3 regions of the Solibacillus sp. FSL W7-1472 genome follow, and region 2 is predicted to be linked to each of the others. Evidence: a T-box and tRNA genes for the amino acid it is inferred to sense, from the RefSeq annotation. Region 2 holds a T-box; the other regions hold tRNA genes.
The links. The T-box of region 2 lies ahead of serS (serine--tRNA ligase). A T-box ahead of a tRNA ligase gene usually reads a tRNA of that ligase, here a tRNA-Ser.

Region 1: it encodes a tRNA-Ser, which carries the amino acid that the T-box ahead of serS (serine--tRNA ligase) is inferred to sense. The anticodon was not compared.
Region 3: it encodes a tRNA-Ser, which carries the amino acid that the T-box ahead of serS (serine--tRNA ligase) is inferred to sense. The anticodon was not compared.

Annotation. Positions count from the first base shown of each region.
Region 1 is NZ_CP150208.1:2,892,459-2,902,745, reverse strand. Features, by position in the region: rRNA gene MKY07_RS14570 (23S ribosomal RNA) at 1-1,135, shown strand, start outside; rRNA gene rrf (5S ribosomal RNA) at 1,223-1,338, shown strand; tRNA gene MKY07_RS14560 (tRNA-Val) at 1,348-1,423, shown strand; tRNA gene MKY07_RS14555 (tRNA-Thr) at 1,433-1,508, shown strand; tRNA gene MKY07_RS14550 (tRNA-Lys) at 1,515-1,590, shown strand; tRNA gene MKY07_RS14545 (tRNA-Leu) at 1,607-1,691, shown strand; tRNA gene MKY07_RS14540 (tRNA-Gly) at 1,737-1,811, shown strand; tRNA gene MKY07_RS14535 (tRNA-Leu) at 1,818-1,906, shown strand; tRNA gene MKY07_RS14530 (tRNA-Arg) at 1,926-2,002, shown strand; tRNA gene MKY07_RS14525 (tRNA-Pro) at 2,011-2,087, shown strand; tRNA gene MKY07_RS14520 (tRNA-Ala) at 2,096-2,171, shown strand; tRNA gene MKY07_RS14515 (tRNA-Met) at 2,198-2,271, shown strand; tRNA gene MKY07_RS14510 (tRNA-Ile) at 2,279-2,355, shown strand; tRNA gene MKY07_RS14505 (tRNA-Ser) at 2,376-2,468, shown strand; tRNA gene MKY07_RS14500 (tRNA-Met) at 2,514-2,588, shown strand; tRNA gene MKY07_RS14495 (tRNA-Asp) at 2,592-2,667, shown strand; tRNA gene MKY07_RS14490 (tRNA-Phe) at 2,673-2,748, shown strand; tRNA gene MKY07_RS14485 (tRNA-Gly) at 2,752-2,825, shown strand; tRNA gene MKY07_RS14480 (tRNA-Ile) at 2,837-2,913, shown strand; tRNA gene MKY07_RS14475 (tRNA-Asn) at 2,923-2,998, shown strand; tRNA gene MKY07_RS14470 (tRNA-Ser) at 3,012-3,102, shown strand; tRNA gene MKY07_RS14465 (tRNA-Glu) at 3,105-3,176, shown strand; tRNA gene MKY07_RS14460 (tRNA-Val) at 4,241-4,316, shown strand; tRNA gene MKY07_RS14455 (tRNA-Thr) at 4,326-4,401, shown strand; tRNA gene MKY07_RS14450 (tRNA-Lys) at 4,408-4,483, shown strand; tRNA gene MKY07_RS14445 (tRNA-Leu) at 4,500-4,584, shown strand; tRNA gene MKY07_RS14440 (tRNA-Gly) at 4,630-4,704, shown strand; tRNA gene MKY07_RS14435 (tRNA-Leu) at 4,711-4,799, shown strand; tRNA gene MKY07_RS14430 (tRNA-Arg) at 4,819-4,895, shown strand; tRNA gene MKY07_RS14425 (tRNA-Pro) at 4,904-4,980, shown strand; tRNA gene MKY07_RS14420 (tRNA-Ala) at 4,989-5,064, shown strand; tRNA gene MKY07_RS14415 (tRNA-Met) at 5,091-5,164, shown strand; tRNA gene MKY07_RS14410 (tRNA-Ile) at 5,172-5,248, shown strand; tRNA gene MKY07_RS14405 (tRNA-Ser) at 5,269-5,361, shown strand; tRNA gene MKY07_RS14400 (tRNA-Met) at 5,407-5,481, shown strand; tRNA gene MKY07_RS14395 (tRNA-Asp) at 5,485-5,560, shown strand; tRNA gene MKY07_RS14390 (tRNA-Phe) at 5,566-5,641, shown strand; tRNA gene MKY07_RS14385 (tRNA-Gly) at 5,645-5,718, shown strand; tRNA gene MKY07_RS14380 (tRNA-Ile) at 5,730-5,806, shown strand; tRNA gene MKY07_RS14375 (tRNA-Asn) at 5,816-5,891, shown strand; tRNA gene MKY07_RS14370 (tRNA-Ser) at 5,905-5,995, shown strand; tRNA gene MKY07_RS14365 (tRNA-Glu) at 5,998-6,069, shown strand; gene MKY07_RS14360 (NUDIX domain-containing protein) at 6,147-6,773, shown strand; gene MKY07_RS14355 (MerR family transcriptional regulator) at 6,861-7,619, shown strand; gene MKY07_RS14350 (TraR/DksA C4-type zinc finger protein) at 7,683-8,027, shown strand; gene MKY07_RS14345 (1,4-dihydroxy-2-naphthoate polyprenyltransferase) at 8,069-8,986, opposite strand; gene MKY07_RS14340 (isochorismate synthase) at 9,229-10,287, shown strand, end outside.
Region 2 is NZ_CP150208.1:21,412-31,698, reverse strand. Features, by position in the region: gene MKY07_RS00115 (zinc-binding dehydrogenase) at 1-1,050, opposite strand, end outside; gene MKY07_RS00110 (MmgE/PrpD family protein) at 1,092-2,456, opposite strand; gene MKY07_RS00105 (CoA transferase) at 2,443-3,585, opposite strand; gene MKY07_RS00100 (hydroxymethylglutaryl-CoA lyase) at 3,597-4,448, opposite strand; gene MKY07_RS00095 (acyl-CoA dehydrogenase family protein) at 4,459-5,625, opposite strand; gene MKY07_RS00090 (enoyl-CoA hydratase/isomerase family protein) at 5,637-6,413, opposite strand; gene MKY07_RS00085 (MaoC family dehydratase) at 6,418-6,945, opposite strand; gene MKY07_RS00080 (GntR family transcriptional regulator) at 7,030-7,674, shown strand; gene serS (serine--tRNA ligase) at 7,844-9,136, opposite strand; T-box leader at 9,234-9,448, opposite strand; gene MKY07_RS00070 (PLP-dependent aminotransferase family protein) at 9,605-10,287, shown strand, end outside.
Region 3 is NZ_CP150208.1:213,335-223,621, reverse strand. Features, by position in the region: gene MKY07_RS01160 (leucine-rich repeat protein) at 1-1,007, shown strand, start outside; gene MKY07_RS01155 (MBL fold metallo-hydrolase) at 1,050-2,045, opposite strand; gene MKY07_RS01150 (DinB family protein) at 2,175-2,684, opposite strand; gene MKY07_RS01145 (IclR family transcriptional regulator) at 2,737-3,498, shown strand; gene MKY07_RS01140 (FAD-dependent monooxygenase) at 3,528-4,742, opposite strand; gene MKY07_RS01135 (fumarylacetoacetate hydrolase family protein) at 4,982-5,932, shown strand; gene MKY07_RS01130 (cupin domain-containing protein) at 5,990-7,114, shown strand; gene MKY07_RS01125 (hypothetical protein) at 7,530-7,952, opposite strand; tRNA gene MKY07_RS01120 (tRNA-Glu) at 8,067-8,138, opposite strand; tRNA gene MKY07_RS01115 (tRNA-Asn) at 8,141-8,216, opposite strand; tRNA gene MKY07_RS01110 (tRNA-Ile) at 8,226-8,302, opposite strand; tRNA gene MKY07_RS01105 (tRNA-Phe) at 8,309-8,384, opposite strand; tRNA gene MKY07_RS01100 (tRNA-Asp) at 8,395-8,470, opposite strand; tRNA gene MKY07_RS01095 (tRNA-Ser) at 8,497-8,589, opposite strand; tRNA gene MKY07_RS01090 (tRNA-Ala) at 8,609-8,684, opposite strand; tRNA gene MKY07_RS01085 (tRNA-Pro) at 8,693-8,769, opposite strand; tRNA gene MKY07_RS01080 (tRNA-Arg) at 8,793-8,869, opposite strand; tRNA gene MKY07_RS01075 (tRNA-Leu) at 8,897-8,985, opposite strand; tRNA gene MKY07_RS01070 (tRNA-Gly) at 8,990-9,064, opposite strand; tRNA gene MKY07_RS01065 (tRNA-Lys) at 9,115-9,190, opposite strand; tRNA gene MKY07_RS01060 (tRNA-Thr) at 9,197-9,272, opposite strand; tRNA gene MKY07_RS01055 (tRNA-Val) at 9,282-9,357, opposite strand; rRNA gene rrf (5S ribosomal RNA) at 9,367-9,482, opposite strand; rRNA gene MKY07_RS01045 (23S ribosomal RNA) at 9,596-10,287, opposite strand, start outside.

The DNA.
Region 1 (10,287 bases), 1.1 Mb from region 2:
CCCAGGCGACTGTTTAGCAAAAACACAGGTCTCTGCAAAACCGTAAGGTGACGTATAGGGGCTGACGCCTGCCCGGTGCTGGAAGGTTAAGAGGAGCGGTTAGCGCAAGCGAAGCTGTGAATTGAAGCCCCAGTAAACGGCGGCCGTAACTATAACGGTCCTAAGGTAGCGAAATTCCTTGTCGGGTAAGTTCCGACCCGCACGAAAGGCGTAACGATCTGGGCACTGTCTCAACGAGAGACTCGGTGAAATTATAGTACCTGTGAAGATGCAGGTTACCCGCGACAGGACGGAAAGACCCCGTGGAGCTTTACTGTAGCCTGATATTGAATTTTGGTACAACTTGTACAGGATAGGTAGGAGCCAGAGATCTCGGAGCGCCAGCTTCGAAGGAGGCGTCGGTGGGATACTACCCTGGTTGTATTGAACTTCTAACCCATGCCCCTTAGCGGGGTAGGAGACAGTGTCAGGCGGACAGTTTGACTGGGGCGGTCGCCTCCTAAAGAGTAACGGAGGCGCCCAAAGGTTCCCTCAGAATGGTTGGAAATCATTCGTAGAGTGTAAAGGCATAAGGGAGCTTGACTGCGAGACCTACAAGTCGAGCAGGGTCGAAAGACGGGCTTAGTGATCCGGTGGTTCCGCATGGAAGGGCCATCGCTCAACGGATAAAAGCTACCCCGGGGATAACAGGCTTATCTCCCCCAAGAGTCCACATCGACGGGGAGGTTTGGCACCTCGATGTCGGCTCATCGCATCCTGGGGCTGTAGTCGGTCCCAAGGGTTGGGCTGTTCGCCCATTAAAGCGGTACGCGAGCTGGGTTCAGAACGTCGTGAGACAGTTCGGTCCCTATCCGTCGTGGGCGTAGGAAATTTGAGAGGAGCTGTCCTTAGTACGAGAGGACCGGGATGGACATACCGCTGGTGTACCAGTTGTCTTGCCAAAGGCATCGCTGGGTAGCTATGTATGGACGGGATAAGTGCTGAAAGCATCTAAGCATGAAGCCCCCCTCAAGATGAGATTTCCCATTACGCAAGTAAGTAAGACCCCTGAAAGACGATCAGGTAGATAGGTTCGAGGTGGAAGTGCGGTGACGCATGCAGCTGACGAATACTAATCGGTCGAGGACTTAACCACATTTTATTGCACAAACTCAATGAAACGTTTATCCAGTTTTGAAAGAATGAAATTCTTTTATATAGGCTTATTTAAAGGCCACTATAGTGAAGTGATGATGGCAAAGAGGTCACACCCGTTCCCATACCGAACACGGAAGTTAAGCTCTTTAGCGCCGATGGTAGTTGGGGGCTTCCCCCTGTGAGAGTAGGACGTCGCTTCGCTAGAATATTGGAGGATTAGCTCAGCTGGGAGAGCACCTGCCTTACAAGCAGGGGGTCGGCGGTTCGAGCCCGTCATCCTCCACCATTTCTAAATGCCGGTGTAGCTCAGTTGGTAGAGCAACTGACTTGTAATCAGTAGGTCGAGGGTTCGACTCCTTTCGCCGGCACCATTTAGAGAGCCATTAGCTCAGTTGGTAGAGCATCTGACTTTTAATCAGAGGGTCGAAGGTTCGAGTCCTTCATGGCTCACCAGTTTATATACTGCTTAGCGGGTGTGGCGGAATTGGCAGACGCACTAGACTTAGGATCTAGCGCCGCAAGGCGTGGGGGTTCGACTCCCTTCACCCGCACCATTTAATTTCATATTACTGTCAGAGTAAAAATATCTTAAGCATTTTGCGGAAGTAGTTCAGTGGTAGAACACCACCTTGCCAAGGTGGGGGTCGCGAGTTCGAACCTCGTCTTCCGCTCCAAAAAATGCCGGGGTGGCGGAACTGGCAGACGCACAGGACTTAAAATCCTGCGGTGAGTGATCACCGTGCCGGTTCGATTCCGGCCCTCGGCACCATCTTTTAAATAAACAATATGCGCCCGTAGCTCAATTGGATAGAGCGTCTGACTACGGATCAGAAGGTTGTGGGTTCGACTCCTGCCGGGCGCGCCATATTATTTCGGAATGTAGCTCAGCTTGGTAGAGCACTTGGTTTGGGACCAAGGGGTCGTAGGTTCGAATCCTGTCATTCCGACCATCATTTATGGGGCCTTAGCTCAGCTGGGAGAGCGCCTGCCTTGCACGCAGGAGGTCAGCGGTTCGATCCCGCTAGGCTCCACCATAATTTGTAACCAAAATAAAGATCCTGGCGGTGTAGCTCAGTTGGCTAGAGCACTCGGTTCATACCCGAAAGGTCGTGGGTTCGACTCCCTCTGCCGCCATCTTAAAGGACCTTTAGCTCAGTTGGTTAGAGCAGACGGCTCATAACCGTCCGGTCACAGGTTCGAGTCCTGTAAGGTCCACCAGTTAACGTATTAAATATAACGGAGGTATACCCAAGTCTGGCTGAAGGGATCGGTCTTGAAAACCGACAGGCGGGTAACACCGCGCGGGGGTTCGAATCCCTCTACCTCCTCCATTTTTACAAACTGGGTACTTAAAACAGGTTCAAACATAATATTATCGCGGGGTGGAGCAGTGGTAGCTCGTCGGGCTCATAACCCGAAGGTCGCAGGTTCAAGTCCTGCCCCCGCAACCAAATGGTCCCGTGGTGTAGCGGTTAACATGCCTGCCTGTCACGCAGGAGATCGCCGGTTCGATCCCGGTCGGGACCGCCATTTGTGGGTTTGTAGCTCAGTTGGTAGAGCATTAGATTGAAGCTCTAAGTGTCGGCGGTTCGATTCCGTCCAAACCCACCATATGCGGGTGTAGTTTAGTGGTAAAACCTCAGCCTTCCAAGCTGATGTTGTCGGTTCGATTCCGATCACCCGCTCCAGTTTTTAAATAGGGCCTATAGCTCAGCTGGTTAGAGCGCACGCCTGATAAGCGTGAGGTCGATGGTTCGAGTCCATTTAGGCCCACCATAGTATTATTCCGAAGTAGCTCAGTTGGTAGAGCATCCGGCTGTTAACCGGCAGGTCGCAGGTTCGAGTCCTGCCTTCGGAGCCATTTTTCTATTTTTGGGGACATACTCAAGAGGCTGAAGAGGCGCCCCTGCTAAGGGTGTAGGTCGCGTAAGCGGCGCGAGGGTTCAAATCCCTCTGTCTCCGCCATCGGCCCGTTGGTCAAGTGGTTAAGACACCGCCCTTTCACGGCGGTAACACGGGTTCGAATCCCGTACGGGTCATACATAGGAAGACGAAAAACGCTAAGTACTTATTACAATGTACTTGGCGTTTTTTTGTTGCGGTAAAAGCTCTCTTAAGATAATAAACAATGCTGCTAAATTTAAGGGATGAAATTTCTTACACAATATTATGCTGTTTTATAATAAAGATAAAAAAACTGTGTTGAAATATTTTTATTCAATTAACCCACAAACGGAATCTACTTTAAGATTATATTGTTTTATTGATACTGCGTGAAAAAGCACATCCTCGATCACTATGTTGAAGGGAACATGGATTAAGGGAGAACAAGATAGTAGGCAGGAGCGAAAAAGAAAGCAGAGATTTTCCGGTTATTTAATGAAGGTCGATTGTGAGCATGCAAGAAGTTTAGTTGACACTATGTTAGAGGGCTTTTTAATCGGATTTCCCATCATTAATTCAAATAGAGGTATCAAATCCCCGGTTCATTAAAGAACATGGTAAAAAGCAATTTAAAGGTGAAATAACAAGGATTTAACGGCCGAATCGTGGAATCCCAATAAGGCTGCGGTATGCATCAAAATCATTTAATGAAATAGCGCAATTCTAAGCGTATTTAAACACGGAAATAATTATTATAGAATAATAAAAATGATGAAAATAACATAAAGATAAAGACTATATTGAGAAACCAATAGGTGGAAATAAATAAAATGTACATTATATCAATACTTAAAAAAAATAATGATAAAAGTACGGACATTTTCTTGACAGCTTCAGTATATAAAATGTATAAATAAGTAGTCGTATATTCTAAAACACTTGATATTTATAAGTAATATTAATAATTATATCAGAATGATTTATAAATATTAAAAACAAGCCTTGATAAAATTAGACAAACATATTAGAATTTCGTTATACTAAGTAAACGTTTTCATGAGCAATCTCAGTTGGTTCATGGAAAAAATAGAAAATAATTTATTTTTTAAAAATAATTTCAAAAAAGGTATTGCATTATAAAAAAAGTAATGATAATATAAATCTTGTCCTTAAGAGATAGGACATGCGGTTACGAAAGTGTAATCAGCAAATACCCATTGGAGGATTAGCTCAGCTGGGAGAGCACCTGCCTTACAAGCAGGGGGTCGGCGGTTCGAGCCCGTCATCCTCCACCATTTCTAAATGCCGGTGTAGCTCAGTTGGTAGAGCAACTGACTTGTAATCAGTAGGTCGAGGGTTCGACTCCTTTCGCCGGCACCATTTAGAGAGCCATTAGCTCAGTTGGTAGAGCATCTGACTTTTAATCAGAGGGTCGAAGGTTCGAGTCCTTCATGGCTCACCAGTTTATATACTGCTTAGCGGGTGTGGCGGAATTGGCAGACGCACTAGACTTAGGATCTAGCGCCGCAAGGCGTGGGGGTTCGACTCCCTTCACCCGCACCATTTAATTTCATATTACTGTCAGAGTAAAAATATCTTAAGCATTTTGCGGAAGTAGTTCAGTGGTAGAACACCACCTTGCCAAGGTGGGGGTCGCGAGTTCGAACCTCGTCTTCCGCTCCAAAAAATGCCGGGGTGGCGGAACTGGCAGACGCACAGGACTTAAAATCCTGCGGTGAGTGATCACCGTGCCGGTTCGATTCCGGCCCTCGGCACCATCTTTTAAATAAACAATATGCGCCCGTAGCTCAATTGGATAGAGCGTCTGACTACGGATCAGAAGGTTGTGGGTTCGACTCCTGCCGGGCGCGCCATATTATTTCGGAATGTAGCTCAGCTTGGTAGAGCACTTGGTTTGGGACCAAGGGGTCGTAGGTTCGAATCCTGTCATTCCGACCATCATTTATGGGGCCTTAGCTCAGCTGGGAGAGCGCCTGCCTTGCACGCAGGAGGTCAGCGGTTCGATCCCGCTAGGCTCCACCATAATTTGTAACCAAAATAAAGATCCTGGCGGTGTAGCTCAGTTGGCTAGAGCACTCGGTTCATACCCGAAAGGTCGTGGGTTCGACTCCCTCTGCCGCCATCTTAAAGGACCTTTAGCTCAGTTGGTTAGAGCAGACGGCTCATAACCGTCCGGTCACAGGTTCGAGTCCTGTAAGGTCCACCAGTTAACGTATTAAATATAACGGAGGTATACCCAAGTCTGGCTGAAGGGATCGGTCTTGAAAACCGACAGGCGGGTAACACCGCGCGGGGGTTCGAATCCCTCTACCTCCTCCATTTTTACAAACTGGGTACTTAAAACAGGTTCAAACATAATATTATCGCGGGGTGGAGCAGTGGTAGCTCGTCGGGCTCATAACCCGAAGGTCGCAGGTTCAAGTCCTGCCCCCGCAACCAAATGGTCCCGTGGTGTAGCGGTTAACATGCCTGCCTGTCACGCAGGAGATCGCCGGTTCGATCCCGGTCGGGACCGCCATTTGTGGGTTTGTAGCTCAGTTGGTAGAGCATTAGATTGAAGCTCTAAGTGTCGGCGGTTCGATTCCGTCCAAACCCACCATATGCGGGTGTAGTTTAGTGGTAAAACCTCAGCCTTCCAAGCTGATGTTGTCGGTTCGATTCCGATCACCCGCTCCAGTTTTTAAATAGGGCCTATAGCTCAGCTGGTTAGAGCGCACGCCTGATAAGCGTGAGGTCGATGGTTCGAGTCCATTTAGGCCCACCATAGTATTATTCCGAAGTAGCTCAGTTGGTAGAGCATCCGGCTGTTAACCGGCAGGTCGCAGGTTCGAGTCCTGCCTTCGGAGCCATTTTTCTATTTTTGGGGACATACTCAAGAGGCTGAAGAGGCGCCCCTGCTAAGGGTGTAGGTCGCGTAAGCGGCGCGAGGGTTCAAATCCCTCTGTCTCCGCCATCGGCCCGTTGGTCAAGTGGTTAAGACACCGCCCTTTCACGGCGGTAACACGGGTTCGAATCCCGTACGGGTCATACATAGGAAGACGAAAAACGCTAAGTACTTATTACAATGTACTTGGCGTTTTTTTGTATAAAAGGGAGAAGAGCTTATGAATGAGCGTTTAAAAGTATTTGATCAATTTTATAAGGAAACGGGCATTGAACAACGTCATCTCGTTCATGCAAAAGGTTATTGGCATGAAGTGTTTCATTGCTGGATTATTGAAAAAGTAGATTCTGAATGGCGTATTTATTTACAGCTGCGTAGCAAAAATAAAAAGGATTATCCAAACCAATTTGATATTACGGCAGCTGGTCATATACTGGCAACGGAGACAATTGAAGATGGTATACGCGAATTAAAGGAAGAAGTAGGGGTTAAGGTCATGTTTTCGCAATTAACGTCACTTGGAGTCATTCCGTACAGTATAGATAATGAAAAAATAAAGGATTATGAGTTTGCAAATGTATTTGTTTATGAATTAACAGGTGGTCTTGAGAAGTTTTCAATTCAAAGAGAAGAACTGGATGGTATATACTCTGCTAACTTAAAACAGTTTATATTGCTTGCGAATCATAAAATAAAGGAAATTGAAGTATCCGGTTATAAATACGAAAATGATATACGTCATTATGAAGTGAAACAGATCGGATTAGAACAAATGTCAGCATTACCTGAAAGCTATTTGCACGAGTTTATCCCGAGATTGGAAAAGATATTAATTGAAGCAACCTGAAAAAACTTAGGTTAGCTTTTTTTTTTATAATATCTATTGACCTTCACGTTACGTCAACCTTTATAGTACTAATTAGGAGGTGATCAATTGTTAATAAACGAACTAGTCAAGCTATCTGGTGTGAGTGCACGCACACTACGATATTACGATGAAATCGGTTTGCTGATGCCTTCTACGATTGCAGAAAATGGCTACCGAAAATATAGCCAAAAAGATATTGACCGGTTACAGCAAATACTTTTTTACCGGGAGCTGGATTTTAAGTTAGAGGAAATAAAAAAACTGCTCGATCATCCAGATTATGAAGTAAAAGAAGAGCTAAAAAAACAATTCGAGCTATTACTAAAGAAAAGACGACATATTGATGACTTACTGAAAACGATAGAACAAACAATCCAAACGATGGAAGGGGAACTTAAGATGACAAATGAACAGAAATTTGACGTGTTTAAAAACAATCTAATCGAAGAAAATGAAAAGAGCTACGGTGAGGAAATACGTAATAAATACGGTGAAGCTAAAGTGGAAGCGAGCAATAAAAAATTTAAAGAGATGACTGAAGAGCAATATAATGCAATGCAGCAATTGGAACAACAACTGTTTGAACGATTAAAAGAAGCGATGGCGTCCGGCGATGTAACGTCAGACGTTGCAATGGAAGCAGCAGAGCTTCATAAACGCTGGCTAAGCTTCTCCTGGGCAAAGTATACCCCAGAAGCACATATAGGCCTAGCACAAATGTATGTAAGCGATGAACGGTTTACTGCTTACTATGATGACCGGGTAGGGCCAGGTGCTACACAATTTTTGCATGATGTTATCGTTGCTTATGCAGCAAATAAATAAGAAAAGATGTTTAAAAATCCTCATATAGGTAATATTTTATTAATGGAAAAAGGGGGATTTTATATGGATATCAATCAATTACACCATTTACGTAGTATTTTAGAAGAGGAGCTTGCAACTTTGCAGGAGCATGTTAATGAAGAACCAGCTGTTGAAGATACAGAAATAACTGCAGTTGACAATCATCCAGCAGATGCAGCGACCGATTTAACGACAATTGTTACCGAAAAAACACTAAATGAATTGAAAGAAGATGAAATTGAAAGAATTCAAACAGCTTTAAATGCAATGGATGAAGGCACATACGGGGAATGTATCGTATGCGGGAAAGAGATTCCTTTTGAGCGTTTAGAAGCAATTCCGACAGCTTTAACATGTATTGATCATGTTGATGAGGTTATGGAATAGTAAAAGAGGTATGTTGATTATTCAACATACCTCTTTTAGTTTTAAATGAAATATGAAACTAATAAACCAACAGCCAACAAGAAACCGAAAATCGTGTTTGTTTGGGCTGTGTATTTCATGGCCGGCATTACTTCGAGCGGTTTTTCTTTTGCTCTGAATAATTTAATCGCTTCAATCGGTTTTTTCACACTTAATAATACAAGCAGTGCCCATGGTGTCAAATGACCTAGAATTACAAGGCCAGCAATCCAAATATACGAAACAATAAAGAAACCAGCAAGTACTGTAACAGCGTTATGTCGGCCAACCAATATAGCCATTGTTTTACGCCCGCCTTCAGTATCTCCTACAATATCCCGGATATTATTAGAAAGCATAATTGCCCCAACTAGAATCATACTCGGCACAGAGATAATTACAGCATCAGCTGTCACATCACCTGTTTGAATAAAGAAGGCAATTAGAACAATACCCATACCCATTACTGCCCCTGAAACTAACTCCCCGAATGGTGAATAAGCAATCGGGTACGGTCCTCCAGTATACAAATAGCCAATCAGCATACATACAAGTCCGACAGCAACTAGCCACCAGGATGTCATGGCACATATGTAAACACCTAATAGCATTGCAATGCCGTAAAAGCTTAGCGCAATAGCCATAATTGTTTTTGGTGCTACACCATGTCGGACGATTGTGCCACCAATACCGACGGAGTTTTCATTATCCAGGCCAAGTTTATAATCATAATATTCATTGAACATATTTGTTGCAGCCTGTATTAGCATACTGGCAATTAGCATTGCAAAAAACAAGCCAAAATGAACTGTTTCATGATTTATTGAAAGTGCCATCGACGTACCTAATAATACCGGTACAAATGAAGCTGTTAATGTGTGGGGACGTGTTAAATGCCACCAAACTTTAATTCCCTTGTCCGCTTCAACGACTTTTGTCATAAAAAAACGCTCCTAACTAAATACAATTATCTAAACTATTGTAATGCAAATAAAACAAATTGAACAGAGTGAAGGGACAATACATGTAACGTTTGCTCGAAAAATGTTATGATAAGAAGGTATTATTTACTGCGCGAACGCAAAAAAAAAGAGCAAATTATATAAAAATTCAAGCACGTATTAAAATAACGCTATACTTGCATCATACTTAGTGAATTTGCAACATGACGGAGGGAATTTTCATGCAACACAAGTGGTACAACGCCACTGAAATAGAAGTAGGCTCAAATTCAAAGCAAATTTTTTATATGGAAACAATCGAAGTAAGCCGTTTGTCCGCATTGGCATTTTTTGCGGCAGGCGAATCGAAATATAAAGGAAAACGAAACTACTGGCAAAATCGTGAAAAAACATTCACATTGGTTGGTTTAGGACATGCCTATACAATTGCAAACAATGCGTCTGACGCTCGTTTCGATTTAGTAGAACATGAATGGAAAAAACTGACGAGTCAAATCATAGAGGAAGATCAGCATCTGCAGCCAATCCTTTTTGGCGGCTTTACTTTTGATCCACAAAATGAAGTTTCAGCAGAATGGACAAACTTCCCGCAAAGCTACTTTACTGTCGCAACACATCAGTTAGTTATTCGCAATGATAAAGCTTATGTCACAATAAACTATATTACGGACGAGGAAAACAGCGCAACAACGTTTGAAGCACTTCGTAAAGAACGTGACGAGCTCATTCATGCAGCACAAGTGAAGGAAGTTAAAACTTATGCGAAGCCGACGATGACAAGCTATATGGAACCGTATAAGAAGGAATATTTGAATTCCATCAATAAGGTAACGAGCTTAATCAAAGCAAATGAAGCGCAAAAGGTTGTCATTGCACGATCTTTAGCATTGCAATTTAAGGAAACGATCACTTCTCCGCAAATTTTGTCGCATGTCGTACATGAGCAGCCGGAAAGTTATTTGTTTGGCTTAGAGCATGGTGACTTACTATTTTACGGCGCATCACCGGAACGGTTAGTAAAGGTAGACAACGGACGTGCCTATTCTTCATGTGTGGCAGGTTCGATTAAGCGCGGAACAACAGCTGAAGCCGATGAGGAACTTGGAAGAACGTTACTGAGCGATTTGAAAAACCTTGGTGAGCATCACTATGTTGTTGAGATGATTACCGACACCTTCAAAAAGAATTGTTCAAAAGTAAAGGTACCTCATGGACCGAAGTTATTAAAAATCCGTGATATTCAGCATTTATATACACCTGTTGAAGGACAGTTAAATGAA
Region 2 (10,287 bases):
TTCATCCAACGCTATTTTAATTTCCTCAAAACTAAAGCTTGCATCCAATAATGTTTCAAACGGGTAGCGGTCAATATTGCGCTCCAGGAAGTCGAGTGCCTTTTTTAAATACCATGGGTTGTAGCGCAGAACGGGAATAATTTGAATTGCTTTACGCGTTAAATAACCAGGATCAAATTCCACCGTTTGTCCAGGTGAGATATTGCCGATTACAATGTAACGGCCGCCAGCTCGAATATACTCCACACCTTCAGCAAAAGCCTGAGGAACACCTGCTACTTCGAGGGCAACATCCACTCCGTGATTTCCTGTCAGACGCATAATTTGTGCAACGCGCTGTTCAACCGTTGGAAAGTCCGATATTAAAATTACTTCATCTGCACCAAATGCCTTTGCCTGATCTAAACGGCTTTCAACACCATCTACTACAATGACTTTCAATTGCTTTTCTTTCGCAACAGCAATCGCATTTAATCCGAGTCCGCCCGCGCCTTGAATGAGAATTGTTTCCCCTGAGACAACATTTCCTTGCTCAAGCCCAAAATACACCTGGGATAATGCGCAGTTTGCGCTTGCTGCGACACTGTTTGATATATTGTCTGGTACTTTATAAAAATACTGATCGGAATGAATATAATAATGCGTACCGAATGTCCCATGGAAATGCGGTGCTTCCTCTGTCGGTAAACGCCAATACTTATAAGCATTTTCACATAAGTTAAATTGTCCATGCTGACAAGGCGGACATTTACGGCAAGTCAAAAAGTAAGCACTTACAATTCGGTCCCCGACTTTTACAGGGGTACCCGCAAAATCTGTTTCGACTCCTTCACCTAACGCATGAATTTCACCTATCATTTCATGTCCTAAAGCCCCACTGCGAATGACCGGATGATGCCCTTTCCATATATGCAGTTCAGATCCGCAAATATTTGTTTGAATGATTTTTACAATTACCGCTCCTGGTGCCGGCTCCACCAATGGATACTCTTTAAAAACGAGTTCCATCGGGGATGTCATTTCGGCAACTCTTCCCTTTGTCTCACGCATGCGCTCACTCGCCCTTCATTTTTCTGAAAATTGAATAGCTACTACACAATCGAAATATGCTCTACGGGATGTAATGTACGGATTAACTGCTGTACTTGAATCGTTTCTAAATGTAATAAGTCATGAATAATTTTTTCTTTATGAGCCTCTTCTAAAGGCACTAAACTATTGAACTTATTAATAAAGTCCTGGTCTGTTAATGCATTTTCCGGATCCCCTTTAGGAAATCTGCTTTGCACAACGTCACTTGAACCATCCTGCCAATGAATTTGAATTTTCGCGCCCCACTCTTGCGGATATTGACTGTTAATATTTTTATCTACAGATACGGTCAGCTTTTCCATCAGCCTTCGAATGGTTGGGTCTTGCAATATATCTGCATTGAAGGCATCAAATCCTCCTTCACCGGTCCATAACGCTAAAGCTACACAAAATTGCAAACTGAACTTTGCCGCATATATTGTTTGCGGACTTTTTGCATCCGTAATATCCAGCGCCACCTGATATGCTCCTACTTCGACTGATTTTATAAAATCGATGCCATTTTTCTCTACTTTTTTATGCAGTTCAAGCGCCAAGTCCATTGCGGCATGTGTATGACGACAAGATGCATGGACTTTAAAGGCATTTTCGGTAATTTTGTATTGCTTACCTAATTTTTCGGTCATACGTGTTACATCGTACTCGTCACTCATTGCTTCAAAAAATCCTCTACGCCCTTCCAAAATGGCTGTTGCTCCTGTAAAACCCTGCTGTGCTAACAGAGCACTTAAAATACCATTCATCGCTGCTTTACCAGGATGCAATTGCTTGCTCATGGCACCATCCTCGATAAATTCCCACAACCCTGCAGCTTGAGTGCCGGCAGAACCAAATGCTTGGACAATTTGTTCTTTGGATAAATCCAATAACTTTGCCACTGCTGCTGCCGCGCCGAATGTTCCGCAGGTTGCCGTATTATGAAAGTAGTAATAATGGGAAGGCGTCACCGTTTCTCCTACGCGAAACGCCACTTCATACCCAACAATAATGGCCTCGATCAATTGTTTGCCGGATAAATTTTTCCATTCTGCAATGGCAATCGCTGCAGGCATAATAACAGTTGCCGCATGCACAATGGATGCTTTATGAATATCGTCGAGCTCTATTACGTGACTCGCGCCGCCATTAATGAATGCCGCATTTGTTATGCTCGTTTTCAATCCCGTTACTGCTGTTGCCTGTTGTTCTCCGCCTATTAATTGCGCGACTTGTTCCATCATCCGAACAGGTTCTGCTTCCTGACCTTTCAGTAAAGACGAATAATAATCGACAATGCATAGCTTCGTAAACTGTACAACATCCTGCGGTATATCCTCGAAACGTACATCCACAATATATTGTGCCAACTGCTCACTTAATGTCATGAACATAATCCCTCCCTAACAGTTCTTCATTATGCTCCCCTAACAATGGTGCAGGGGCGGTAGGTGTTATATCACAATTTGAAAACGTTAGAGGAATTCTCGTTGCATACATTTCCTTATCACGTATATGTGGTAGACGTACAATCAGTTTATTTTCTATTTGCTGCGGATCCACTAGTACATCTTTCATTGTTTTCACTTGCGCTACTGGTACACCGCCAGCCTCCAGTGCTTGAATGAGTGCCTCGCTTTTTTCCGTCATTGTTATTTGTTCAATTTCCTTACTAAGAAGTAAACGGTTTTTAACTCGTTCTTCGTTCGTATGGTAGAGGCCATCTTCAATCCATTCGTGTTTTTGCAATACTTCGCAAAGTTTTTCGAATAATTTATTGTTCGAGATGCCGATCATGATGGCACCATCTGCAGTTTGAAATGCCCCATAAGGCGCAAATGCCCCATGATTGGAACCTAGTTTTTCGGGATTTTCACCTGTTAACTTTGTTGAAAGTAAATGATAGTTCGCCCAAAATACCCCGGTCTCATACAAAGAGGTCGACACAAGGCTGCCCTCATCTGTTTTATGACGTTGTAAAATGGCTGATACAATACCAAGCGCCCCCCACATGGCACTTCCCTGATCAATTAATGAAACCGGCACTCTTGCTAAATCAGTACTTCCTGTAATACTCATAATGCCTGTTTCAGCTTGCATAATGGCATCATAGCCCGGATATTTTTTCTTTGGACCGTTTTGGCCATAGGCGGATAGCGAACAATAGATTAGTTTCGGATTGATTTGCTTTACCGCTTCATAATCGATGCCTAGTTTTTGTGCTACACCTAACCGGTAATTTTCCACGAAGACATCGGCTGTTTTTATGAGTCCCATTAACTTTCCGCGGTCAGAATCTTCTTTCATGTTGAGGGTGACCGATTTTTTTTGCCTGTTAATGTTCAAAAAATACACGCCATCTTCCTGATATTTAGGCTCCATCTTCCTCGCTTCATCGCCGCTCAGCTTTTCTACTTTGATCACTTCGGCGCCTAAATCGGCTAAAATCATTGTTAACGTCGGCCCTGAAATATTTGTTGTCATATCGAGAACACGTATCCCTTGTAATGGTTTCATTTCAGCCCTCCTTAAACTAAACTGTAAGCGAAATTTGCCACGTCCTTTAATTTTTCCTGGTGGATATTTGTTTTTACTTCCATTGCTTCAAACAGCTCCACCACTTTCTCTGTTGCTACATTTCCAGTAGCCCCAGGTGAGAACGGACAACCGCCAAGACCAGCAATCGAACTATCAAACTTCTCTATTCCCGCATTTAATGCGGCAATAATATTTGCATAGGCAAAACCGTTAGTATCATGGAAATGAGCCACGAATGTTGTATCCGGGAAATCTTTTTTCAATGCGCTGAACCGTTCATACACAATGCGTGGATTTGCCTGTCCATTCGTATCACCAATTGAAATTTCATCAGCCCCGTCATTTACAAATTGCGCTACGACCCGCTTAACTTGCTCATAGGAAATGACTCCTTCATACGGACAGCTAAAACACATCGACACATAGCCACGAATAAACTTTTTCTGAGCTTTTGCATGCCGGAACATTTCGCTGCATTCTGCCAAAGACTCTTCAATGGAACGCTTAATATTTTTTTGGTTGAATGTCTCACTTGCCCCGACGAATACCGCAATCTGCGGTACACCTGCATCAATAGCACGCACCAGTGCCTTCATATTTGGGGTTAAAGCGATATATTCCATTCCCAGTTCATTGCAAAATGCCGTAATTTCCTGTGCGTCCGCCATTTGCGGGACAATTTTCGGATGAACAAACGATGCCGTTTCAATACGCTGAAAGCCCGCTTCATATAATTGCTTGATTAACTGTTTCTTTTCCTCTGTTGGCACAAAGCGTGATTCATTTTGCAAACCGTCGCGTGGACCTACTTCAATAATTTCAACTTGCTTTGAAAAGTGCATGATTTTCACCTCAATAAGATTTTGGAAGTTTTAATATATGTTCTCCGACGTATGATAAAATCAGGTTTGTTGAAATTGGAGCTACTTGATAGAGCCGCGTCTCTTTAAATTTCCGCTCAATATCATATTCTGCGGCAAAGCCAAAGCCGCCATATGTTTGAATGGCTACATTGGCTGCCTCCCATGATGCATCTGCAGCGAGTAACTTCGCCATATTGGCCTCTGCCCCGCAAGCTTGCCGGCGATCATAAAGTTCCGCAGCTTTTATGCGCATTAAGTCTGCCCCTTCAATATGGATATGCGCCTGGGCAATCGGAAATTGTATTCCTTGGTTTTGACCGATTGGACGATCAAAAACAACCCGTTCTTTTGCATAATTTGTTGCCCGTTCAATAAACCAGCGACCATCACCGATACATTCCGCAGCAATTAAAATCCGCTCGGCATTCATTCCGTCCAAAATATAGCGGAATCCTTTTCCTTCTTCACCAATCAAATTTTCTACCGGCACCCTTAAGTTGTCGATAAATAATTCTGTTGTCGCATGGTTCATCATTGTTTTGATTGGGCGTATTTCTAAACCATTTCCAACTGCTTCATTCAAATCAACAATTAACACAGACAAGCCATCACTCTTTTTAACGCATTGGTCTTTCGGTGTTGTACGAACTAGTAGAATCATTAAATCCGAATGCTCTGCACGGGAAATGAATACCTTTTGACCATTCACGATATAATGGTCGCCATCGCGTTTCGCAAACGTTTTTAAGTTTGTTGTGTCCGTGCCAGTATTAGGCTCTGTCACCCCAAATGCTTGTAAACGAAGCGATCCGTCCGCAATCTTCGGCAAATATTTTTCCTTTTGTGCCGAAGAACCATGCCGTAAAATTGTCCCCATCGTATACATTTGTGCATGACATGCGCCCGCATTCCCGCCTGAGCGGTTAATCTCTTCTAAAATTACGGATGCTTCCAGTATTCCTAAACCCGATCCACCATATTGTTCAGGTATTAAAGCTCCTAAAAAGCCTGCCTGCGTAATCGACTCCACAAATTCGGTCGGATATCCGTCGATCTCATCCAACTTCCGCCAGTATTCACCATCAAAACGTTTGCAAACTGCTCTTACACCTTCACGAAGTTCTTCTAAAAATGCCAGATTCTCTGTTAACATCATTTGAGTTCCTCCTACCGTCCGATAAAATTAGGTTTTCTTTTTTCGTTAAATGCTAAAATACCTTCCATTCGATCCTCAGAAGAAATAACCTCGTTGTAAGTTTCGATTTCAATACGGAATGCTTCAGATGCTTTCAATGAACTGACTTCTGCTACTTTTTTAACACCTTGAACTCCTAAAGGTGCATTGCCTGCCATTTTTTCGGCTAACTCAATTGCGGTACTCATTACATCTTCTGATTCGACAATTCGATTAAATAACCCTGCGTTCTGTGCTTCTTCTGCGGATACAATCCTACCTGTAAATAGCCATTCTTTTGCGATATGAAGCGGTATACGTTTTGGCAGTAGACGTGCTCCCCCTCCGCCTGGCATAATACCTCGAGTGACCTCTGTTAGCCCTACTTTTGTATTTTTACCAGCAACAATTAAGTCCATATTTAAAGCAAGTTCAAACCCTCCTGCAAGAGTATAGCCATTGATCGCAGCAATGGTAGGTTGCTTGCAATTGGCTACTGCCTGGAACATCTGTTCAAATAAATGATGCTGTTTTGTCCACTCTGCCTCACTCATCCCTTTCCGTTCTTTTAAATCCGCGCCTGAACAAAAGGCATCTTCAGTGGAGGAAGTTAAAATGACGACGCGTACCGGCTGCTCATTAAATGACTGAAATACAGTTAACAGCTGCTTCGCCATATCCGTGTTAAATGCATGGCGCATCTTCGGTCGATTTAACGTAACAACCGCAATTTTCTCTTCATATTCATATGAAACTTGAATATATTCCATTCGTTCACTTCCCGTCCTGTGAGATTACTTGATCGATCAAAGGCTTCATAATATTTGGTGCATAGCCCTTTTTATAAATCATCATCGTACGTTTAAAATGAATGACAATTTGCCCGTCCTGATTGTAGCCGATTGTTTTCACTTCGATAATTCCGACGTTATCCCGCTTAGCACTCTCCCTTTTCGATAAGATTTCTGTATAGGAGTAAATGGTATCGCCTTCAAAAACCGGGTGCGGAAGCCGAACTTCATCCCATCCAAGATTGGCCATTACATTTTGGGAAATATCCGAAACAGATTGTCCCGTTACAAGAGCAATGGTAAATGCGGAATTCACAATTGCCTTTTGAAACTCTGTTTGCTTTGCGTAATGGTGATCAAAATGAATAGGGTTTGTATTTTGCGTCAGCTGTGTAAACCAGCTATTATCGGTCTGTGAAATTGTTCTGCCTAACGCATGTGCAATTTTATCGCCTACTTCAAAGTCTTCATAAAACCGTCCTTGCCATCCAATTTGAATTTGTTGCTCCATCACAACATCCCCCTTTAAAGTTTGCATAGTTTTCCTGTATATTGTATATTGGATCCAAAATACAACACACAATGAGGTGTTTTTATGAAATTTGATCATGATTTAACTGCTGAAACATTACCCTCGAAAATTTACCGGATTCTGCGTGAAGCAATTATTAAAGGTCAGTTACAACCTGGCGAACGCCTAATCCAGGATGAATTGGCGAAGACATTAAACGTTAGCAGAATGCCAATCCGGGAAGCGATAAAACAGTTGGCCGCTGAAGGCTATGTCACAGTTGAGCCGCATAAAGGGGCTGTCGTCAAACAATTTACAATACACGAACTGGAAGAGATTTATTTTTTACGAGCAAAATTTGAGCCACTGGCGGCTGCCGAAAGTTTGAAAACGATGTCACCACAACTAGTAAATCAGTTGCGTGATCTTAACGAGAAAATGAAGAAAACGGATGATACAGATGAATATATTCAGCTTAATATTCAATTTCATCATCTGTTAATAAAAGACTGTCCTTGGGGGAAATTAAATAATATTATTGAAAATTTGTGGACCGGTTTCCCTCAGCAAACACCACATCTTTTACCTAACCAAATTGCTACTTCCATTATCGAACACGATTTAATGGTGGAAGCTTTGGCTAACAATAACATCGAGCTTACATGCCAATTACTAGAGCAACATATTACACGTGCAAAATATGATGTCCTTAAAAACTTTATTCAATAAAATCTAGGAATCTTAAAATATTGTATCCAATACCCTATTTTCTCGAATATAACAAAATATTCTCGTTTTGTAAAACAAATTACTAAATATTCCGAATTATTTTTACCGCAGAAAATAAAAAAAGTGTGTTGAAATTGTTGTTTCAACACACTTTTTAATTTACATGAAATTATTTTGCAATAATGACTTCTACGCCACCCATGTATGGACGTAATACTTCCGGAATAACAACAGAACCATCTTCTTGCTGGTAATTTTCCAAAATTGCCGCTACTGTACGACCAATTGCTAGACCTGAACCGTTTAATGTATGAACGAATTCCGGTTTTGCTCCTGCTTCACGACGGAAACGGATATTGGCACGACGCGCTTGGAAATCTTCAAAGTTTGAACAAGAAGAAATTTCACGGTACATGTTTTGTGCTGGAATCCATACTTCTAAATCGTATTTTTTCGCAGCTGTGAACCCTAAATCAGCTGTACACATTTTTAATTTACGGTATGGTAATCCTAAAAGCTGTAATACTTTTTCAGCATGACCTGTTAAAATTTCAAGTTGCTCATAAGATTCTTCCGGTTTAACGAAGCGAACTAATTCTACTTTATTGAACTGATGCTGACGGATCAGTCCACGTGTATCACGACCTGCAGAGCCTGCTTCTGATCGGAAGTTAGCGCTGAATGCAGAGAACGCTTGCGGCAGCATATCCGCTGATAAAATTTCATCACGGTAATAGTTTGTTACCGGTACTTCAGCAGTTGGAATCAAATAATAATCCATTTCATCTTCTTCACGAACTAATTTAAATACATCTTCTTCAAACTTCGGTAATTGGCCTGTACCTGTCAGTGAATCGCGGTTAACGATTTGCGGTGGCAGCATTTCTGTATAGCCATGCTGGTCTGAATGAAGATCCATCATGAAGTTCAGTAAAGCACGCTCTAAACGTGCGCCTAAACCTTTATAGAACAAGAAACGGCTTCCCGTAACTTTAGCTCCGCGCTCAAAGTCTACGATATCTAAATCTTTGGCAATATCCCAATGTGCTTTTGCTTCAAAATTAAATGCCGGCACATCGCCCCAAGTGTACTCTTCCACATTATCATCTTCTTCTGTGCCAACAGGTACTGATTCATGCGGGATATTCGGCAAACGCATCATCATATCTTTAAATTCATCTTCAATGGCATTTAACTCAGCATCCAATGCTTTAATTTCATCGCCTACTTCGCGCATACGTGCAATTACTTCTGATGCATCTTCTTTGTTGCGTTTCATAACAGAAATTTGCTCAGACACTTTATTGCGCTCTGCTTTCAATACTTCTGTTTTGGCGATTAATTCACGACGCTTCGTATCTAAGCTTTCGAAGTTGTCCAAATTCCCTAAATCTTCATTACGTGTAAGAAGCATACGTTTTACTTCTTCAAAATTGTCACGGACGCGTTTAATATCTAACATAGTTTTTTCCTCCTAAAATTTATGAAATGATGATCTTGAGCACTTTAATACATTAATGTACTAGCGGATTAAATACAAAAAAGCCCTCAATCCCTATGAAAGGGACGAGAGCTACCCGCGTTGCCACCCTAATTGAATAGAAAAAATCTATTCCTCTTAACAATTAACGACTTTGGTAAGCCGGCTTCCACTTACTATTATTTCGGAAAAAGCATCTCAAGGACGGATTCACAAGTGTATTTATCAGCTTCCACCAACCGCTGACTCTCTGAAAAAAACGGGCTTGTTACTACTTCCTATCATCGAATTCATTTATAAATTTAACCATACTGTACTATAAAACCATATACATTTGCAAGTTCCGATGAAAACATTCACTAATTTTCTACAACATGCTATACTTTTCTGACACCATCAATATTAGTTAAAATTGAAATTTCATTAAGGTTACATAAGGAGGATAAGAAAATGCTTTTCTTTCAGCTTCAAAAGGACCATACGATACCACTATATGAACAACTGTATATCGGCATAAAAAATGCGATTACTAACAACCAGCTGGCTGTAGGTGTGCGTTTGCCTTCTAAACGGGAACTGGCGGATTTTTTCAATATAAGTCAAACAACGGTCGAGCTCGCCTATTCGCAGCTGTTGGCGGAAGGCTATATTATATCAAAACCGCGTGTCGGTTACTTCGTTGAAGAAATAGATTCATTACCTTACCGCCAAAGTGATATCGCGAACAAAGAAATTAAAAAGACAACAGAAACTTTGGAATATAAAATTGACTTCTCCTCTGCAAAAATTGATGAGGATGCTTTTCCTTTTACGATATGGCGTAAGTATGCAAAGGATGTTCTGGATAGACCTTTCAAACATTTACTGCAAACTGGGGAACGTCAAGGTGAGCATGCACTGCGTATTGAAATTGCAAATTATTTACACCAATCGCGCGGGATCGAGTGTGAGCCAGAGCAAATCGTCATTGGTTCCGGTACTGAGCAGTTACTGCCTATGATTTTAAAAATTTTAGATACTAATTCCCAGCTCGCCTTTGAAAATCCAGGTTATTCACCTATTCCACGTCATCAATTAGGGCAGCTCGCTATCCCGATTTCTGTTGATACGGATGGAATTGTTGTTGAACAATT
Region 3 (10,287 bases), 190 kb from region 2:
TCCAGTACAATAAGCTGCCGCGCCTATCATTACCGAACAGCGTAACAAATATAGGACAATATGCATTTAACTTTAATAGTTTGACAGCATTAATGTTGTCAGATGGTTTAAAAACTATTTCGGCCAATGCATTTGCGAACAATAAACTAACAGATGTAACGATTCCAAAATCAGTCGTGGCCATTGAAAGTTTCGCTTTTCATACAAATAAACTTAAATCTGTGAAATTCCCGGCAACATTAAAGCTAATTGGTGACCAAGCTTTTGAAACAAACGAATTAACATCGCTAACACTCCCGGAAAATGTGCAAAGTATTAAGTACGGAGCCTTTAGCGATAATAAATTAACTAAAATCACCATTCCGTCAAAGCTAACTGTGATTGAAAGCTTTGTGTTTGCAGATAATAAGTTAACTAAAGTGACGATTCCTAAAAACATTAAAGTTATCGAACAATATGCATTCATAGACAATGCTTTAACATCTGTTTCATTAAAATACGGGTTAACATCAATTGGCCAGCATGCCTTTGATATGAACAGGTTAACTTCTCTTGTCATACCGGACAGTGTAACAGCGATGGGACCGTATGTATTTGCTAATAACAAATTAAAATCAGTCCAAATTTCTAAAAATATAAAAGTATTGAAAGAAGCTGCGTTTGCGAACAATGCGCTGAGTTCGATTACGATCCCTTCGAAAGTAACGACAATCAGCAATGGTGCTTTTTTCAATAACAAGCTAACAAAGCTGACAGTTCCTGCAAATGTCCAGTCAGTAGAGTTCAGTTCAGTGCTTATGAATCCGCTGAAAACCATTACATTACAAGGTAAGAAAACAACGATTATTAAATCCGCCGACATTAATAAAGCATCTGCTAAATATGAATTTGGTATCAATACAAAACCGCTGAACAATCTTTATACAACGAGTAAGTATACAAAAGCTTTCGCAAAATGGAATCAACCTCAAACGACTCCGACGACACTTTATGTGAGATGGAAATAATACGCTATAACAAAAACAGCTGCCTCTCCCGGGCAGCTGTTTTCATTGATCAATCAAACTTGTAACTGAAAAACACCAATCCCCGCCCCGCAACTCACGCACAATTAAACCGCGCTGTTCTGCCAGGAGCGTTAATCCGATAATTTCAGAAATTATAAATGTAAAATACTTCGCAAAACGGGCACCATAGATTGCTTCTCCTAATTGTTTCGCCGTATGATTTCCTTCACTAATTTTGGATACAACCTTTTGCAGCTTGTATTCTATTTTACTTAAGCTTTTATCCATCACTTCAATCAAGTTTTCATAAATCTCTTTATGTCCGGCAAATACGGTGCGCACATTGTATGCTTTCATTTTCTCAATCGAGTCTATATATTGGCTAATCGGGTTCGTTATGTCTCCTGATTCGTCATGATCGATTAAAGCATTCGTCATACCAGTAGCCAATAAAAAGTCCCCCGCGAATAGCCATCCTGTCTCCTCATCAAACAAACAAATTGAATCCGGTGAATGCCCGGGAGCAGTCATTACGCGTAATCCTCCGATTGCTTGCCCGTCTTCCAGTTTCATTATCGGCGGATAGATCATCACCTGTTCTTTATTTTGAAGGGTATTCTCCATTTTTGCCATTCGTTCACGGGCAAATTCCGAGACGCCGTATTGCTCATACAACTCATAGTAAAAGCTAAGCTTCTGCTGTAAATAATCATCCTCACACTTCAAACGAGGAATGGCAATTTCACTGGCGTAGACAGAAATCCGGTAATCATTCGTAATCTGATTTACTACCCCGATATGATCATTATGAAAATGAGTTAAAATAATACCGGTAATTTGATTAATTTCTATATTATATTCTTTCAATTTCCGATAAAAAAACTGCTCAAATCCCTCATTTTTAATGCCCGCATCGATTAAGGTATAGTCTTCTCCATTTTGGTAGACATAACAGTTAATACTCCCCAATCCACTATAGTCAGAAGGGAAAATAATCGGATAGACTGCTTTATTCCCTGTTTTTATTATTGCATCCACTTTTCCACCTGCTTCCACTGTTTTATACGCAGAAAGGGCATGCCCCGAAATCCATTCCAGACAGCCCTCTCTATTGTATCTTTATAATACCTTACTATACGCACATCAAACAGTGGATACTTCCGACTCTTACTCTACTTTTTGCGGCTGTACCAATTCTAAATGACGCTGCATCTGCCCTACGTGACTTTCAGTATGCAAAATAATTAGATGGTTGATTAAAAATGATAACGGCTTGCCATCAAAATTCGGGTTGTAGCTAGGTGCAGTTTTTTCTAAATCTTCCTGTTGCACTTTTGCAAAGCTTTCGTTCACTAAAGGAATGAGCGCATTGAGCCTTTCAATCGCTTTTTCCTTTGAAACAGTCGCTACATAATTTTCATCTACCGCCGCTAAACGACGGACATGTTCATGGTTACGTCCCCATTTCGCTCCTGGTACGACTAGGAGTGCCTCTAAGTCAGCTACCCAAAACTCGATTGCTTCGATGATGTGTGTAGCGATTTGCATAACCGACCATTTTTCTTTGGACGGTTTTTTATACAGCACTCCCGTCTCTGTTATACTTATTAGATCAACCATACTATTGATGCTTTTCTCGAAACTTTCAAACTTCTTTTCCATAACATTAGTTTTCATGATATAATCTCCTTATTTTGAATGACTTTTTAAGAAAGGTGAATAGAATACTATGTCAAGCAGTACTACAATCGGATCATTAGCATTAGGTATTCAAATTATCGATGTCGTTGCGCAAAGCGACCACCCACTACGTTTTTCCGATATTCAGGAACAAACAGGCATTTCTAAAAGTAATCTCTATAAATATTTAAATACACTTATCCAGTTAGATTTGCTTTATCGTGATCAAAAGACCGGTAGCTATTCACTCGGCTATAAATTTTTGGAATACGGGAATGCTGCCATGCAAAACGACGATTTTATCGAACGCCTTACACCCTATTTTAAAGAACTTAGCAATCTCACAAATATGACGACATTGCTATCGCTTTGGGTAAATGATTCCCCGGTTATCACAAATATTTGGAATACGAATTTTGGCTTAAGTATCGGTGCGCAAGTCGGTACGAAACTGCCGATTAATTCATCTACAGGAAAAATTTTTGCGGCCTATGCTAATTCCTTGGAAATTACGAACTGGATTGAAGCTCAGCAAAATGAACTTGCCAATTTTGATGTTGCGGCTTTTCAACGCGAGCTGAAAGGAATTCGCAAAAACGGGTTTTCGTTTGCACATGAGCCTCTTGTCCGTCATGTTTCCTCTATCGGTTTACCAATACTCAATTACAAAAATGAGCTTGTCGGTGCCATCACAGTTGTTGGCTTTGAAGAGGACGTACCTACAGACACTTCATCTGAAATGATGCAGCAAATTATTGATATGAGTAAAGAAATGTCGACTGTATATGGCTTTAAAGAGAAAGGGAACTAATCCCCTTTCTCTTTTTATTTTTCCGTTATTCAGCTCTTAACTTCACTTTTGCGTGTGTTGAAGTAATTATATAAAAAGTCTGCTACTTCATAGTTTGTTTCCTTGTGGCTGCCGAATAAATGATCACGTAATAACACAAGCGCACGGTCAAGATCGTCAGCTGTATCGGCATGAATAATTTCACCCCAGCGACGCGCTGAATTTTGTACCATTGCTGAACGCGGTTGGCGCTCTTTCTGGTAGCGTAAAAATGCTTCATTGTACGTTGCTTCATTTTCTAAAGCTTCTCCTAATACATATGCATCTTCAAGTGCCTGTGCACCGCCTTGCGCTAAATATTGAAGCATCGGGTGAGCTGCATCTCCCAATAGTGTTACATTTTCATCTGTCCAGTTTTCTATTGGCAGACGGTGGAACATCGGCCAGCGGAATTGAGTCGAAATATACTTTAACGCACGCTCTACATCCGGATGTGCACCTTCAAAGCGTTGTTGCATTTCTTCCGGAGTACCCCAGTCGCCTTCCGGTTTATAGTCATATGTTTTGAAAACAACGACTTGATTATATAACTCACCGCGACGAACAGGATATTGTACTAAGTGTAAGTTCGGTCCAATCCACATAATCACATCATCCATTGCAATATCGCCTTCAGCAGTAATCTCTTCAATCGGTAATGTCCCACGGTATGCTACATATTCCGAACAGATCATTTCGTCTTGAGAAAATAGCTTACGTACATTTGATTTAATACCATCTGCCCCGATTGCTGCTTCTGCTGTATAGGACTCACCACGTTGGTTTGTAATCGTTACTTGACCTGGCGTTTGTGATACTGTTTGGATTTGCTCATCGTTTTTAAATGAAATACGGTTATTTTTCAAACATGCTTCATATAAAACACGGTGTAGATCCGAGCGGTGCAATACAACGTACGGCTGCTTGAAACGCTCCTGGAAACCGTCAGTCAAATCAAGTACAGCTAATTCCTTTGCCGTATAAATATCTTTTAGCACTAAGCGCTTCGGTACGACCGCTACATTCAATATTTCTTCTTTAACACCTAATTGGTCCAATACATGCAGTGCGTTAGGTGCTAATTGGATACCTGCTCCTATTTCTCCGAATGCAGGTGCTTGTTCTAATACTGCTACCGTTTTATCTGTGCGTTGTACTATTGAAAGCGCTGTCGCTAAACCGCCAATTCCCCCACCAACTACAATTACATCACTAATATTTGTCATATCATTACCTCCGATTCTATAAATAGAGAACTTTGTTTACTTATAATGAAAATGTAACGTAAAAGAGAAACATTTGTCAATAATATTTCTAAATTTACTGATAATTAATTGATTTTAATAGGTCCTAAATCACTTATTTAAAAGATTTTTCTGAAAAATATTGACTTTACTACCTAAAGTACTTTATATTTTCTTTAAATAGAGAACTTTGTATTCTATTTCGATAAAGGGGGATAACTATGAAATTAGTCAACTATACAGTGAACGGTATTACACGTGCTGGAGCGATTGTGAAGGAACAAGTAATCGATTTAAACCATGCTTTTGAAGCAAAACTTCAAGCAGAAGGTGAATATCGTTATAAGGAGATTGCCCATGCTTATGTGCCGGCAACTACAGATGGTATTTATGAAGGCGGGAAAAAATCTATTGAATTGGCGCAACAAGCTGTCGACTTCATTTTAGAGAATCCAAATGCTTCTATTACAAAAGCGGTTTTTGATCGTAACGAAGTACATGTTGGAGCACCAGTATTAAATCCAGGAAAGATCATTTGTGTAGGTCACAATTACCGTGAGCATATTCTGGAAATGGGCCGTGAGCTACCAACACATCCAGTTATTTTCGCTAAATTTGCAAATACACTTTTAGGGCCTGATGATGATATTCCATTCTATCCGATTTCTGAACAGCTTGATTATGAAGCAGAGTTTACATTTGTTATTGGCAAACAAGCCCGTAATGTTTCAGAAGAAGACGCCCTGGATTACGTAGCCGGCTATACAATTACGAACGATGTGACTTATCGTGATATCCAACGTCGTACATTACAATGGCTGCAAGGTAAAACAGTAGACGGTTCTGCACCGATGGGACCTTATTTATTAACAGCTGATGAATTACCGGATCCATCAGGGTTATCTGTTGTATTGACAGTGAATGGCGAAGTACGCCAGCAAACGAACACGGCTAACTTAGTATTTTCTGTACAAAAGCTAGTTGCTTTCCTTTCTAACTTAATGACATTAGAGCCGGGTGATGTAATTTTAACAGGTACTCCAGGTGGTGTTGGGGTTGCAATGAATCCTCCGACTTTCTTGAAAGACGGCGATGTTGTCCGCATCGAAATTGATAAAGTTGGTGCTCTGGAAAACAAAGTAGCAGCTGCAAATGTGCCAGTTAGTGTATAACCTTCAATACGGTCTAGTATTCTTTATGCACAATTACTATTAAAGGAGTGAAGATGTATGGCAGGAGTATCAGAAGAAGTAAAAGAGTTTATGAAAAGTGACACGGTAAAGGATTTTACGAAAGATATTGAACAATATCATTTAGGTCCACTTTGGGAAGCCATTCCGGAAATTATGAATCATACACCAAAGCCACAAGCACAAGCTTACCTTTGGAGTGATGAACTAATTAAAAAGAAAATGGGCGAAGCAGCACAAATCTTTACACCAGATCGTGGTGGAGAACGTCGTGCAATCTATTTCCAAAATCCAGGATTAACATATCGTCAGCCATGGGGTTGGGCATCTACTACACAAACGATTTACGTAGCGGTACAAATGCTGTTACCGGGTGAAAAAGCCCCATCTCACCGTCACTCTCAATCAGCATTGCGCTTTATTTCTGAAGGACAAGGCGCCTACACAATCGTACAAGGCGAACGTATTTTCATGGAGGAAGGCGACTTTTTAATTACACCTAAAGGTTTATGGCACGGGCATGAACACGTTGGCGATGAGCCGATGTTATGGACAGACGCGCTGGATATCCCGACTTTATACGGAATCGGCGGTACTTTCTTCGATCCTTATGAAGGCGGTTTACAAGAGCCGAATATTCCGGATAACTTCACGGAAAAGCGTTATCGTGGAGGAATGGTACGACCTGTCGGAGATGACAAGTATACAGTAGCACCACTTGCCAACTATAAATGGGATCGTACGGTTGAAGGAATTAAAGGCTTAATGTCATTTGATCCGGACCCGCATCATGGTTTTGCTGTTGAATATATTAATCCTTCTACAGGTAAAGCAGCCAACCCGACATTAGGTACACGTATGCAGCACTTACCAGCTGGCATGCATACAAAAGCTTTACGCCATACGCATTCTACTGTTTATCAGGTGCATAGAGGTGAAGGCTATACAGTTATTAACGGTACACGCTTTGACTGGAAAAAAGGCGATTACTTTGTCGTTCCAAACTGGGCTTGGTATGAGCACTATGCTTCAAAAGATTCGTACTTATTCTCTGTAAACGATATTCCGATTATGGATCGTTTTGAATTAGAGATCGAGCAAGCGTATGAGTCGAATAATGGTCACCAGGAAGTGACTGGAGAATTTAAAGCTGCATTCCGTTAATGCAGCATCTATAAAAATTCTGCCCAATTTTTATAGAACGTAAAATTCTTCATTTTTAATCACATAGTATAACAATTGAACTTTGAACAATTTTCCACGCATCCCTTTTATAATATATCTCAAAAAAACATCCTACATCGATAAATCGTCCATGCCGAAAGCGATTTGTCTGTAGGATGTTTTTTATTAAAGTATAAAGTTGTAATAGCTGTATGATTTACTATTTGTATCGCTCATTACAGCTGGACAGTCTACCAGGTAACCTTCATTTTTATTGATGGCCCTCCCTTTACTAAACAAAAGGCTCTGTTAAATTTAATTGTTGATTTTGAAATAAATAATTAGAGGAGCTCAGCAAATTAAGTTCCTCTAATTATTTTCCTTTCATGACAATACTCATACTCTAATTTAACCTTTAGTTTTCTACACGAATAAAGCACTTTTCATATATTTCAATGGCTTCAATTTGTAAATCATTTAAATTAATCTTCAATTCAACTTCAAGGTCTTCATTTTCTTCTCCGTCCCAGCAGATATATATTTCACAAATATCACCTTTCGGGAGCAATTCTTTTAGAGAATGACATAAATTGAGAAATTTTTTTTTAGATTTTTCATAGTTATGTGGAGAATAAGCCTTATTATAGTCCGTCAATTCCCAAATAGGATTTGCAAATTGTAAAATCTCAAAGATATAGGGTGTCGTAAAATGCTTTTGTTTAACTATGTTAAGATGTTCTGCATCGGGGTAAACATAGTCAACTTCATATTCATGTTCTACATCACCTTCATTTAGTTTTATCGGAAAATTAAAGCCTATATAGGCTATCATACTCATTTCTTCAAACTCCTTAACATTCAGTATTTCAAATAATTCCCTATGTTGAATTCATTTTTAAAATAACAAAAAACACATTGCAAAATCTGCAATGTGTTTTCTTTCAAGTGTATATGACCCGTACGGGATTCGAACCCGTGTTACCGCCGTGAAAGGGCGGTGTCTTAACCACTTGACCAACGGGCCAATGGCTCCGAAGGCAGGACTCGAACCTGCGACCTGCCGGTTAACAGCCGGATGCTCTACCAACTGAGCTACTTCGGAATAATACTATGGTGGGCCTAAATGGACTCGAACCATCGACCTCACGCTTATCAGGCGTGCGCTCTAACCAGCTGAGCTATAGGCCCATAGTATGGTGGGTTTGGACGGAATCGAACCGCCGACACTTAGAGCTTCAATCTAATGCTCTACCAACTGAGCTACAAACCCATAAAAAAAATGGCGGTCCCGACCGGGATCGAACCGGCGATCTCCTGCGTGACAGGCAGGCATGTTAACCGCTACACCACGGGACCAACATCTAAAGTAAAAATATTAAAAATGGAGGAGGTAGAGGGATTCGAACCCCCGCGCGGTGTTACCCGCCTGTCGGTTTTCAAGACCGATCCCTTCAGCCAGACTTGGGTATACCTCCAAAGGGAATAAAATATAAATGGTGGAGCCTAGCGGGATCGAACCGCTGACCTCCTGCGTGCAAGGCAGGCGCTCTCCCAGCTGAGCTAAGGCCCCATAAATAATGGTCGGAATGACAGGATTCGAACCTACGACCCCTTGGTCCCAAACCAAGTGCTCTACCAAGCTGAGCTACATTCCGAATATGTCAGTAAAAATATATTATGGCGCGCCCGGCAGGAGTCGAACCCACAACCTTCTGATCCGTAGTCAGACGCTCTATCCAATTGAGCTACGGGCGCGCATTATTAGAGATAAGAATTATAAAATGGTGCCGAGGGCCGGAATCGAACCGGCACGGTGATCACTCACCGCAGGATTTTAAGTCCTGTGCGTCTGCCAGTTCCGCCACCCCGGCATTTTGGAGCGGAAGACGAGGTTCGAACTCGCGACCCCCACCTTGGCAAGGTGGTGTTCTACCACTGAACTACTTCCGCAAAATGCTTAAGATTTATTTATTCTGACAGTATGTATAATTTTATAAAACTGGTGAGCCATGAAGGACTCGAACCTTCGACCCTCTGATTAAAAGTCAGATGCTCTACCAACTGAGCTAATGGCTCTCTAAATGGTGCCGGCGAAAGGAGTCGAACCCTCGACCTACTGATTACAAGTCAGTTGCTCTACCAACTGAGCTACACCGGCATTTAGAAATGGTGGAGGATGACGGGCTCGAACCGCCGACCCCCTGCTTGTAAGGCAGGTGCTCTCCCAGCTGAGCTAATCCTCCAATATTCTAGCGAAGCGACGTCCTACTCTCACAGGGGGAAGCCCCCAACTACCATCGGCGCTAAAGAGCTTAACTTCCGTGTTCGGTATGGGAACGGGTGTGACCTCTTTGCCATCATCACTTCACTATTTTCGGCTTCCAATTCACGGCGCTATCCTTTAGCTTGTGTCTTGAAACCCTTAGAAAGATCATTCTTTCAAAACTGGATAAACGTTTCATTGAATTTGTGCAATAAAATGTGGTTAAGTCCTCGACCGATTAGTATTCGTCAGCTGCATGCGTCACCGCACTTCCACCTCGAACCTATCTACCTGATCGTCTTTCAGGGGTCTTACTTACTTGCGTAATGGGAAATCTCATCTTGAGGGGGGCTTCATGCTTAGATGCTTTCAGCACTTATCCCGTCCATACATAGCTACCCAGCGATGCCTTTGGCAAGACAACTGGTACACCAGCGGTATGTCCATCCCGGTCCTCTCGTACTAAGGACAGCTCCTCTCAAATTTCCTACGCCCACGACGGATAGGGACCGAACTGTCTCACGACGTTCTGAACCCAGCTCGCGTACCGCTTTAATGGGCGAACAGCCCAACCCTTGGGACCGACTACAGCCCCAGGATGCGATGAGCCGACATCGAGGTGCCAAACCTCCCCGTCGATGTGGACTCTTGGGGGAGATAAGCCTGTTATCCCCGGGGTAGCTTTTATCCGTTGAGCGATGGCCCTTCCATGCGGAACCACCGGATCACTAAGCCCGTCTTTCGACCCTGCTCGACTTGTAGGTCTCGCAGTCAAGCTCCCTTATGCCTTTACACTCTACGAATGATTTCCAACCATTCTGAGGGAACCTTTGGGCGCCTCCGTTACTCTTTAGGAGGCGACCGCCCCAGTCAAACTGTCCGCCTGACACTGTCTCCTACCCCGCTAAGG